4 regions of the Vibrio sp. E150_018 genome follow, and region 4 is predicted to be linked to each of the others. Evidence: predicted binding sites of a transcription regulator. Region 4 holds the regulator's gene; each other region holds the start of a gene.
What was found. The regulator PurR, encoded in region 4, represses purine synthesis genes. The targets are predictions, from matches to a motif close to TNANGNAAACGTTTNCNTNA.
Positions count from the first base shown of each region.

Region 1 (2,211 bases), on a different contig from region 4:
ATTACGTGCATTAGAGGACCACCTTGACCACCAGGGAATACCGCTGAGTTTAGTTTCTTATAAAGCTCTTCACCTTCATTAGAAAGAATTAAACCACCACGTGGGCCAGCAAGCGTTTTATGAGTAGTTGTCGTCACTACGTGAGCATGAGGTACTGGATTCGGATAAACACCAGCAGCAATCAAACCTGCAACGTGCGCCATATCAACGAATAAGTAAGCACCAACTTTGTCTGCAATTTCACGCATACGTGCCCAATCACATACTTGAGAGTAGGCTGAGAAACCACCGATGATCATCTTAGGCTTGTGCTCAACCGCTAACGCTTCCATTTCTTCGTAGTTGATTTGGCCCGCTTCATCAATACCATAAGGAATGATGTTATAAAGCTTGCCAGAGAAGTTTACTGGAGAACCGTGCGTTAAGTGGCCACCGTGTGCTAGGCTCATACCTAATACGGTATCGCCAGCATTTAGTAGTGCCATATAAACGGCGTTATTCGCTTGAGAACCAGAGTGAGGCTGTACGTTTGCATATTCTGCGCCGAATAATTCACAAGCACGTTCAATAGCAAGAGTTTCTACTTTATCAACGTACTCACAACCACCGTAATAACGCTTACCTGGGTAACCTTCTGCGTATTTATTGGTTAGCTGAGAACCTTGGGCTTCCATTACACGTGGGCTAGTGTAGTTTTCTGAAGCGATAAGCTCAATGTGCTCTTCTTGACGAAGAGTTTCTTCCTGAATTGCGGTAAAAAGATCCGCATCGTAATCCGCAATGTTCATATCACGCTTAAGCATTTGTATCTCCTGGTTCAGATTATCTGAAAGTCCTAAAAAACCCGAAAGGTCCATAAAAACGGTAAGTTTCGTAAAAATACAGTCAACGACACAAAGCAAACGTTTTCGTTGCTGTTTTTGATGGGTAGTATTCTACCTAATTTGCTCCATATCAGAAAGTAGCAATCTCAACTTTCTGTATGCAAAAGCTTAACATTTAGGTTGAAGAAAAGTAATGGTGAACAGATTTCCATCATTTTCCTTTCATAGTGTACAGTGCTCATAATGAGTTTACATTTTCGTAAACATTCAAATACAATCCCTTAACCTTAATTTTCCCCCATAACTACCATAATTACACTTCATTCATTACTATTTTGTTAATTATGGACAAAAAAACTATTTCAATGATGGAAAAACACACAAAACGAGAAGATGGGATTGCACTATTAGTCGGCAGTTTTTTAGTAGCATTAGGGGTGTATTTCCTATCCTCAGCACAACTCATCACTGGTGGCACAACAGGATTGGCGCTATTACTGAGCCAGCTTTCCACTTTATCCTTTGGCACCCTATATTTTTTTATTAACCTACCCTTTTATGCTTTAGCTTGGCTACGCTTTGGCAAAGCCTTTGCGGTTAATAGTCTAATCTGTGGCGCATTAGTCGCTATTTTTGCCGATCAACTACATAATGTTATCGTTTTAAGCAAGATCAATGAGATTTTTAGTTCGGTAGCCGGTGGCTTATTAATTGGTATTGGCATGCTGATCTTATTTCGTCATCGTTCAAGCTTAGGTGGCTTTAATGTCATCTGTTTATTAATCCAAGATAAAACCGGAATTTCTGTTGGTAAAACTCAAATGTTGCTCGATTGCAGTATTGTGATTGCATCACTGTTTTTTGTATCTAGTTGGACTATTGCCCTTTCCGTACTCGGCGCGATGGTATTAAACATCACATTAGCAATGAACCATAAGCCAACTCGTTATACTGTTAGATACCAACAATAAATGAATCTAAACCAAAAACGACCTAAATCATAATGACAACAAGGGTTCAACGACCCTTTTTTAGTTTCATCATTTTTATTCTTTAACTTTAAAGCAATCCGTGAAGGTTTCATTATTTAAAGTAATGGTAGCTTCGTCACCTTTTTCCCAAAACGTTTGCATGCCATCAACTGAGACATATTTGCTTCCTGATGCTGACTTCACATTTATCAGTAAATAAGACCCCGAACGTTCAACCAACATGACTTGTTCTTGACCGAAGAATTCAACTAAGAAAGGCTTTTCAAACTTACCTTGCAACTCACTTTCTGACTGGTCAGTTCGACATTTATAAACAACACTCGTTACCTTAACCCCATCCACTAAAGTGGTTGTCGCGATATTATCTGAACTTGGTTGCTCTTCAACCGTGGTAC
Region 1 is NZ_JBHGNY010000014.1:88,319-90,529, forward strand. Features, by position in the region: gene glyA (serine hydroxymethyltransferase) at 1-803, opposite strand, end outside; gene ACE3G9_RS13380 (YitT family protein) at 1,193-1,795, shown strand; gene ACE3G9_RS13385 (MliC family protein) at 1,871-2,211, opposite strand, start outside.
Region 1: a site for PurR is predicted at 895-914, ahead of glyA (serine hydroxymethyltransferase). Genes of this name have one in related genera too.

Region 2 (2,211 bases), on a different contig from region 4:
CACCTAAGTCATTTGGATATATATTAAGCCGCTAATAATACATGAAACGTATACATTTTTCTGCGTACTAATAAGTAGAAAAAAGCGACTCCATTCATTCAATAGAGTCGCTTTATACTAATTAATTCCATCTTCCAGATAATTTTCTGCAATGGCGCTGTTTATTGAGTACCGAAGATCTTATCACCAGCATCGCCCAAGCCCGGAACAATATAACCTTTATCATCCAGTTTTTCGTCAATTGCAGCAGTGTATAGCTCAATATCTGGGTGCGCTTTTTCTAAAGCTTCGATGCCTTCTGGAGCAGCAACGAGCACTAATACTTTGATGTGGTTACAACCTTGCTCTTTTAACAAGTCAATCGTTGCAATCATAGAGCCGCCAGTAGCTAACATTGGGTCAACGACTAAAGCGATACGCTCATTAATGCTAGAAGTTAACTTGTTAAAGTATGGGATTGGTTCGAGTGTTTCTTCATCACGGTATACACCAACAACGGAGATTCTAGCACTTGGCATGTGCTCAAGTACGCCATCCATCATCCCTAAACCAGCACGAAGGATCGGCACAACAGTGACTTTTTTACCTTTAATTTGGTCAATTTCAACCGGGCCATTCCAGCCTTTAATTGTCACTTTCTCTGTTTCAAAATCAGAGGTCGCTTCATAAGTGAGTAAACTTCCCACTTCAGTTGCTAACTCACGAAAACGTTTTGTGCTGATATCGCTTTCGCGCATTAGACCAAGCTTATGCTTAACCAGTGGGTGTTTAACTTCTACGACTTTCATGTCCAACTCCGTGCTTAATTTTGATAAACAAGAGAATTATATACCCAAGTCACTTCAAGATGCGAGTTTCAGCAAGAATAAAACAAGCTTTAGGCAAGACAAATTGAATATGATCATAGTGATTCTATCTCTGTTCAAGTATACACCTCAAACTGACCAAAATTTATTGATAGAACTCATTAAATTTTTTGACCAATCATTGAAGTAAAAAAACTGACGCAAACGTTTTCCTTTTCGCTTCATCCCCTGTTAGAATAGCCCCGTTTTTCACATCCAATCAAATCAAAGGCGAGGATATCCCCGTGAGTGGTAACAATTCTTCTCTAAGCTATAAAGACGCTGGTGTTGATATTGATGCAGGTAATGCATTAGTCGATAAAATTAAAGGTGTGGTAAAACGCACTCGTCGCCCTGAAGTTATGGGTGGCATCGGTGGCTTTGGTGCATTATGTGAGCTACCAACCAAATACAAGCAGCCGCTTTTAGTTTCTGGCACAGATGGTGTTGGAACAAAACTGCGTCTGGCTTTGGATATGAAAAAACACGACACCATTGGTATCGACCTTGTCGCCATGTGTGTAAATGATTTAATCGTTCAAGGTGCAGAACCTCTTTTCTTCCTAGACTACTATGCAACAGGCAAACTAGATGTTGATACCGCAGCAGAAGTGGTAACTGGCATCGGTGAAGGTTGTATCCAAGCGGGTTGTTCTTTAATCGGTGGTGAAACGGCTGAAATGCCTGGCATGTACGAAGGCGAAGACTACGATGTCGCTGGCTTTTGTGTTGGCGTAGTCGAAAAAGCAGATGTTATCGATGGCACAAAAGTAGCCGCTGGTGACGCTTTAATCGCGGTAGGTTCAAGTGGCCCTCACTCAAACGGCTATTCACTTATTCGTAAGATCCTTGAAGTGTCTCAAGCTGATTTAAATGAAGACCTAAACGGTCGCACTATCGGTGAACACCTTATCGAGCCAACTAAGATCTACATCAAATCAGCGCTTAAAATGATTGAAAAGCATGATATCCATGCGATTTCTCATATTACTGGCGGCGGTTTCTGGGAAAACATTCCACGCGTATTACCAGAAGGCACTAAAGCAGTGATCGATGGTAACAGTTGGGAGTGGCCAGCAATTTTCTCTTGGTTACAACAAAAAGGAAATGTTGAAACCTACGAGATGTACCGTACCTTCAACTGTGGTGTAGGCCTGATTGTGGCACTTCCACAAGATCAAGCACAAGCCGCTGTAGAACTACTTAATGCTGAAGGCGAAAATGCTTGGATCATCGGTCAAGTAGCAACAGCTGAAGCGGGTGAAGAGCAAGTCGAAATTAAATAAGCAAACAGCCGAAAGTCCAATTGACTTTCGGCTGTTCCTATTTGGCAAGGAATGTATGAAAAATATCGTTGTATTAGTTT
Region 2 is NZ_JBHGNY010000014.1:20,663-22,873, forward strand. Features, by position in the region: gene upp (uracil phosphoribosyltransferase) at 162-788, opposite strand; gene purM (phosphoribosylformylglycinamidine cyclo-ligase) at 1,091-2,131, shown strand; gene purN (phosphoribosylglycinamide formyltransferase) at 2,187-2,211, shown strand, end outside.
Region 2: a site for PurR is predicted at 1,003-1,022, ahead of purM (phosphoribosylformylglycinamidine cyclo-ligase). Genes of this name have one in related genera too.

Region 3 (2,211 bases), on a different contig from region 4:
GCAAAAGAACACTGATGCTGCTTGATAGTTATGTTAATAATAAAGCGCCGAGTGTGGTTGATAATATCTTACCGTTAGCCACGGAGGATAAGTAATGTCCGAAGTAATGAAAGCACTTCAACAATCAGAGCGAGCTTATCAAGCGCAAATATCACAGCCTCATTTATCCTCCCCAGCTCTCGTTAATGCCAGAAAAATCACGCGCTGGTGGTTGGTTGGGCTGTTTGCTGTGTTACCTATTATTGTGATATTGGCAGTGATGACTTATTTGCATTTCAATCAGACAGCGAACACATCGTCTCAGCTTGAAGCTACAGGTACTTCAAAAAATCAAAAACAAGCGACTAGGCTTGAGCAAAAAAAATCAAGTGGGAAAAGTGAGCCATTGGCCAAGTTGTTACCTTATCCTGAACTAACCGGATTAGTGGTATTACCCAAATTGGTCGCTAAACCTTTACCAATAAAAACTAAACCGATCACGACCGTGACTCGACATAATGCGCCATCAGAAGGACAGCGCATTAAAACGGATCAAGTCAATGTTAGCCATGCCTCAAAGCAAGATTGGAATGTCGATGATCTTGATCTTTCTGGCTTATCACCGGAGCTTGCTCAGCGTTTTCAATCAGCACTAGAAAAACATCCTGCTCAAAGTAAGCCTCAAACGAAAATCACCTCGATGCCTACTAAGCCGCAAGATGCGATTAATTTGGTGGGGCATGAAAGTGAGTATCGAGGTCGCCTACCAAAAATGAATTTTGAAACCCACATGTACTCTTCTAAACCTCAAAGCCGTTGGATTAAAGTGAATGGCAATAATGTGCATGAAGGGGAGTGGGTGATTAATAATTTGGTTAAGTTGGACCTGATTTTACCCGGTAGTTTGATTGTGACGTTTGATAATCAACAACTGCAAATTCCAGCCCTGTATGAATGGCAAGGGTAGGTATTGAGGATCTAACATAAGTTAGTTTAAATAAGGATTTCGTGTATTTTATCGTAAGGTAAACGGTTTCTTAATGGATATTGTTAAGAATTACCTAAAATGTTTCAGCAAACATGCATTTTTTAATGCTAAAATTCATCGGTTTTTTTATAAAGGATGAAGGCTGCGTATGTTCCAGATATTACAAGGTGCTCAAATGTTATTCGTAGCATTTGGCGCACTGGTTTTAGTTCCTCTTTTAACTGGGTTAGATCCTAGCGTTGCGTTATTCGGTGCTGGTATCGGTACTCTTATCTTTCAAGTGATTACCAAGCGAAGCGTTCCCATTTTTCTTGCTTCTTCTTTCGCTTTCATTGCTCCTATAATGTACGGCATCCAGGCATGGGGTGTTGCTAGTACTTTAGGCGGTTTGATGACTGCGGGTGCTGTGTATGTGATATTAGGCGCGGTGATTAAAGTGCGTGGCAGTGGCTTCATTCATAAGTTACTACCACCGGTGGTCGTTGGCCCAGTGATCATGGTTATCGGTCTGGGGTTGGCACCTGCGGCCGTGAATATGGCGCTAGGTAAAAGTGGTGATGGTGGTATTCAAATTGTTGCTAATGATTCTGCATTATGGATTTCTGCTGTTTCTTTGATTGTGACCATTATTTTAAGCGTAATGGGTAAGGGCTTTTTTAAATTAGTGCCGATTCTTGGTGGTATTGTTTCTGGTTATATCATGAGCTTATTCTTCGGCGTAGTAGATTTTTCACCTGTTCAACAGGCGGCTTGGCTTGCAGTGCCTAACTTTACTTTCCCTGAGTTTAATATCAATGCGATACTATTTATGATCCCAGTGGCGATTGCGCCAGCGGTTGAGCATGTAGGTGATATTTTGGCGATTTCTAATGTGACTGGAAAAAATTACCTGAAAAAACCTGGCTTACATCGAACTATGGCTGGTGATGGGGTGGCAACTATGGCAGCAGCTATGTTTGGTGCACCACCCAATACTACCTACTCAGAGGTGACTGGAGCGGTAATGCTCACTAAAGCGTTTAATCCTGTGATCATGACATGGGCAGCAGTGACAGCTCTGGTATTGGCGTTTGTTGGTAAGTTAGGCGCAGTACTACAAACCATTCCTGTTCCTGTGATGGGTGGCATTATGATCTTACTATTCGGTTCGATTGCTGTCGTTGGTCTGAATACTTTGATTAAAAACCAAGTTGATTTACACAAGTCACGTAACCTAGTGATTGTGGCGGTGACATTGGTCTTTG
Region 3 is NZ_JBHGNY010000002.1:112,900-115,110, forward strand. Features, by position in the region: gene ACE3G9_RS03190 (AAA family ATPase) at 1-95, shown strand, start outside; gene ACE3G9_RS03195 (general secretion pathway protein GspB) at 95-946, shown strand; gene ACE3G9_RS03200 (uracil-xanthine permease family protein) at 1,116-2,211, shown strand, end outside.
Region 3: a site for PurR is predicted at 1,001-1,020, ahead of ACE3G9_RS03200 (uracil-xanthine permease family protein). Genes of this name have one in related genera too.

Region 4 (2,211 bases):
ATATTATCTTATTAGAAAGCGCTCAAGATACTTGGGATGAAGCACATCAAGCAGCAGGTTTCGTTGCGGATAAACGTATGGTTTTAATCACCTCTGCTAGTCACATGAAACGTGCAATTGTTGAGTTTAAAAAAGCCGGGCTTGAACCTATTCCTGCACCAACCAATTACTTAGCTTTTGATGATATTAAGCAACCATGGGATAAGTATTCTCCACAAGCGAAATATCTTGAACAAAGTGAACGTTATTGGTATGAGCAACTAGGTCGTTGGTGGTCTTCACTGCGCGATACACTGACTAACCAAAAGAACTCTGGTACCACTACAATATTAGAATAACGAGATAATACTCGAGCAATCGATAACGTTGTCGCTAACATGCGATGTCCGTTTAGTCATAAAAATGCCATATCTGATTGTCAGGCATAGCATTTAAGACTAAAATCGTAGCTCATATATTCAAGCATAAAATACAGAATAAAATTAAGTCGCTGATTGAAGGCGACTTTTATCTTTTTAGATTAGAATAAATCCGGCGAAAGTGTCGGCATAAAGGAAATTCACTATGGCTACAATCAAAGATGTCGCACGTATTGCAGGTGTTTCCACCACAACAGTGTCACATGTCATCAATAAGACTCGCTTTGTTGCAGAAGCAACTCAAGAAAAAGTCATGGCCGCAGTGAAAGAACTGAATTATGCCCCAAGTGCCGTTGCCCGTAGTCTTAAATGCAATACCACCAGCACTATTGGGATGTTGGTAACACAATCTACTAACCCATTTTTTGCCGAAGTAGTGGATGGTGTAGAAAGTTATTGTTACCGCAAAGGTTATACGCTAATCCTATGTAATACAGGTGGTCGCGCTGACAAACAACGTGATTATATCCGCATGCTCGCCGGCAAACGTGTTGATGGTCTTTTAGTGATGTGTTCAGACTTAGATGCTGATCTACAAGAAATGCTAGACGGTCACCCTGATATTCCTAAAGTTGTTATGGACTGGGGCCCAGAAAGCTCTCAAGCGGATAAAATCATCGATAACTCTGAAGAAGGTGGCTATTTAGCTACTCGCTACCTGATGGATCAGGGCCATAAAGACATTGCTTGCCTCAGTGGTCATTTCGAGAAAGTCGCCTGTAAAGAACGTATCTCTGGTTGTAAGCGCGCATTAGCGGAAGAGGGTTTAACGCTTCCAGAAGAGTGGTTACTTGAAGGTAACTTTGAGTGTGATACCGCAGTAATTGCTGCAGATAAAATTCTTGCGATGGATAAAAAACCAACCGCAGTTTTCTGCTTTAACGATATTATGGCACTTGGCTTAATGAGTCGTTTACAAGAAAAAGGCATGAAAATACCAGAAGATATCTCAGTGATTGGTTACGATAATATTGATATCTCACCTTACTTTTCACCACCTTTGACTACAGTTCACCAACCAAAACGTCGTTTAGGTAAAAATGCCGTAGAGATTTTATTAGAGCGTATTAAAGATAAAAACCACGCTAAACAAACATTTGAGATGTTCCCTGAGATTCTTGAACGTTCTTCGGTAAAATCTCTGAAATAGTAGTAACCTTAAACAAATAATGAATAAAAACCAACGCTGATGTCGTTGGTTTTTTTTTGAAATTTTTTAGGCTTATCATCTGTCTATATTTTTAAGTTAAATTTCTCTATCCATTTTGTATGAGGATATATATGAAACGTCTATTACTTAGCTTCGCTTTTCTCACCCTCCCGCTGCTTTCTTCTGCTAAAGATGGCTCTATTCGCCAGTTGGATTGGCAACAAGTTGAGCAACAAGCAAAAGGACAAGATGTGTACTTTAATGCTTGGGGTGGCAGCCAAGAAATTAATAACTATCTTCGTTGGGTTGCGAAGCAAGTGAAGCAAAAGTATGGCGTAGCACTTCACCATGTAAAAGTTTCTGACATTTCCGAAACCACTACTCGTTTACTCGCTGAAAAAACTGCCGGAAAACACTCTGGTGGTAGTGTCGATATGGTTTGGATTAATGGTGAGAATTTCAAATCAATGAAGAATAGTCAATTACTCTACGGCCCTTTCACTTCAAGCTTACCAAATTGGCAAAAAGTCGATTCTAGCCTACCGGTTACTCATGATTTTTCTGAACCAACAGAAGGATTGGAAGCACCTTGGGGAGTCGGTCAATTAGTCTATATTCATGATCAAAAAAAATTACCGGCCC
Region 4 is NZ_JBHGNY010000003.1:109,508-111,718, reverse strand. Features, by position in the region: gene elyC (envelope biogenesis factor ElyC) at 1-338, shown strand, start outside; gene purR (HTH-type transcriptional repressor PurR) at 565-1,569, shown strand; gene ACE3G9_RS05260 (ABC transporter substrate-binding protein) at 1,701-2,211, shown strand, end outside.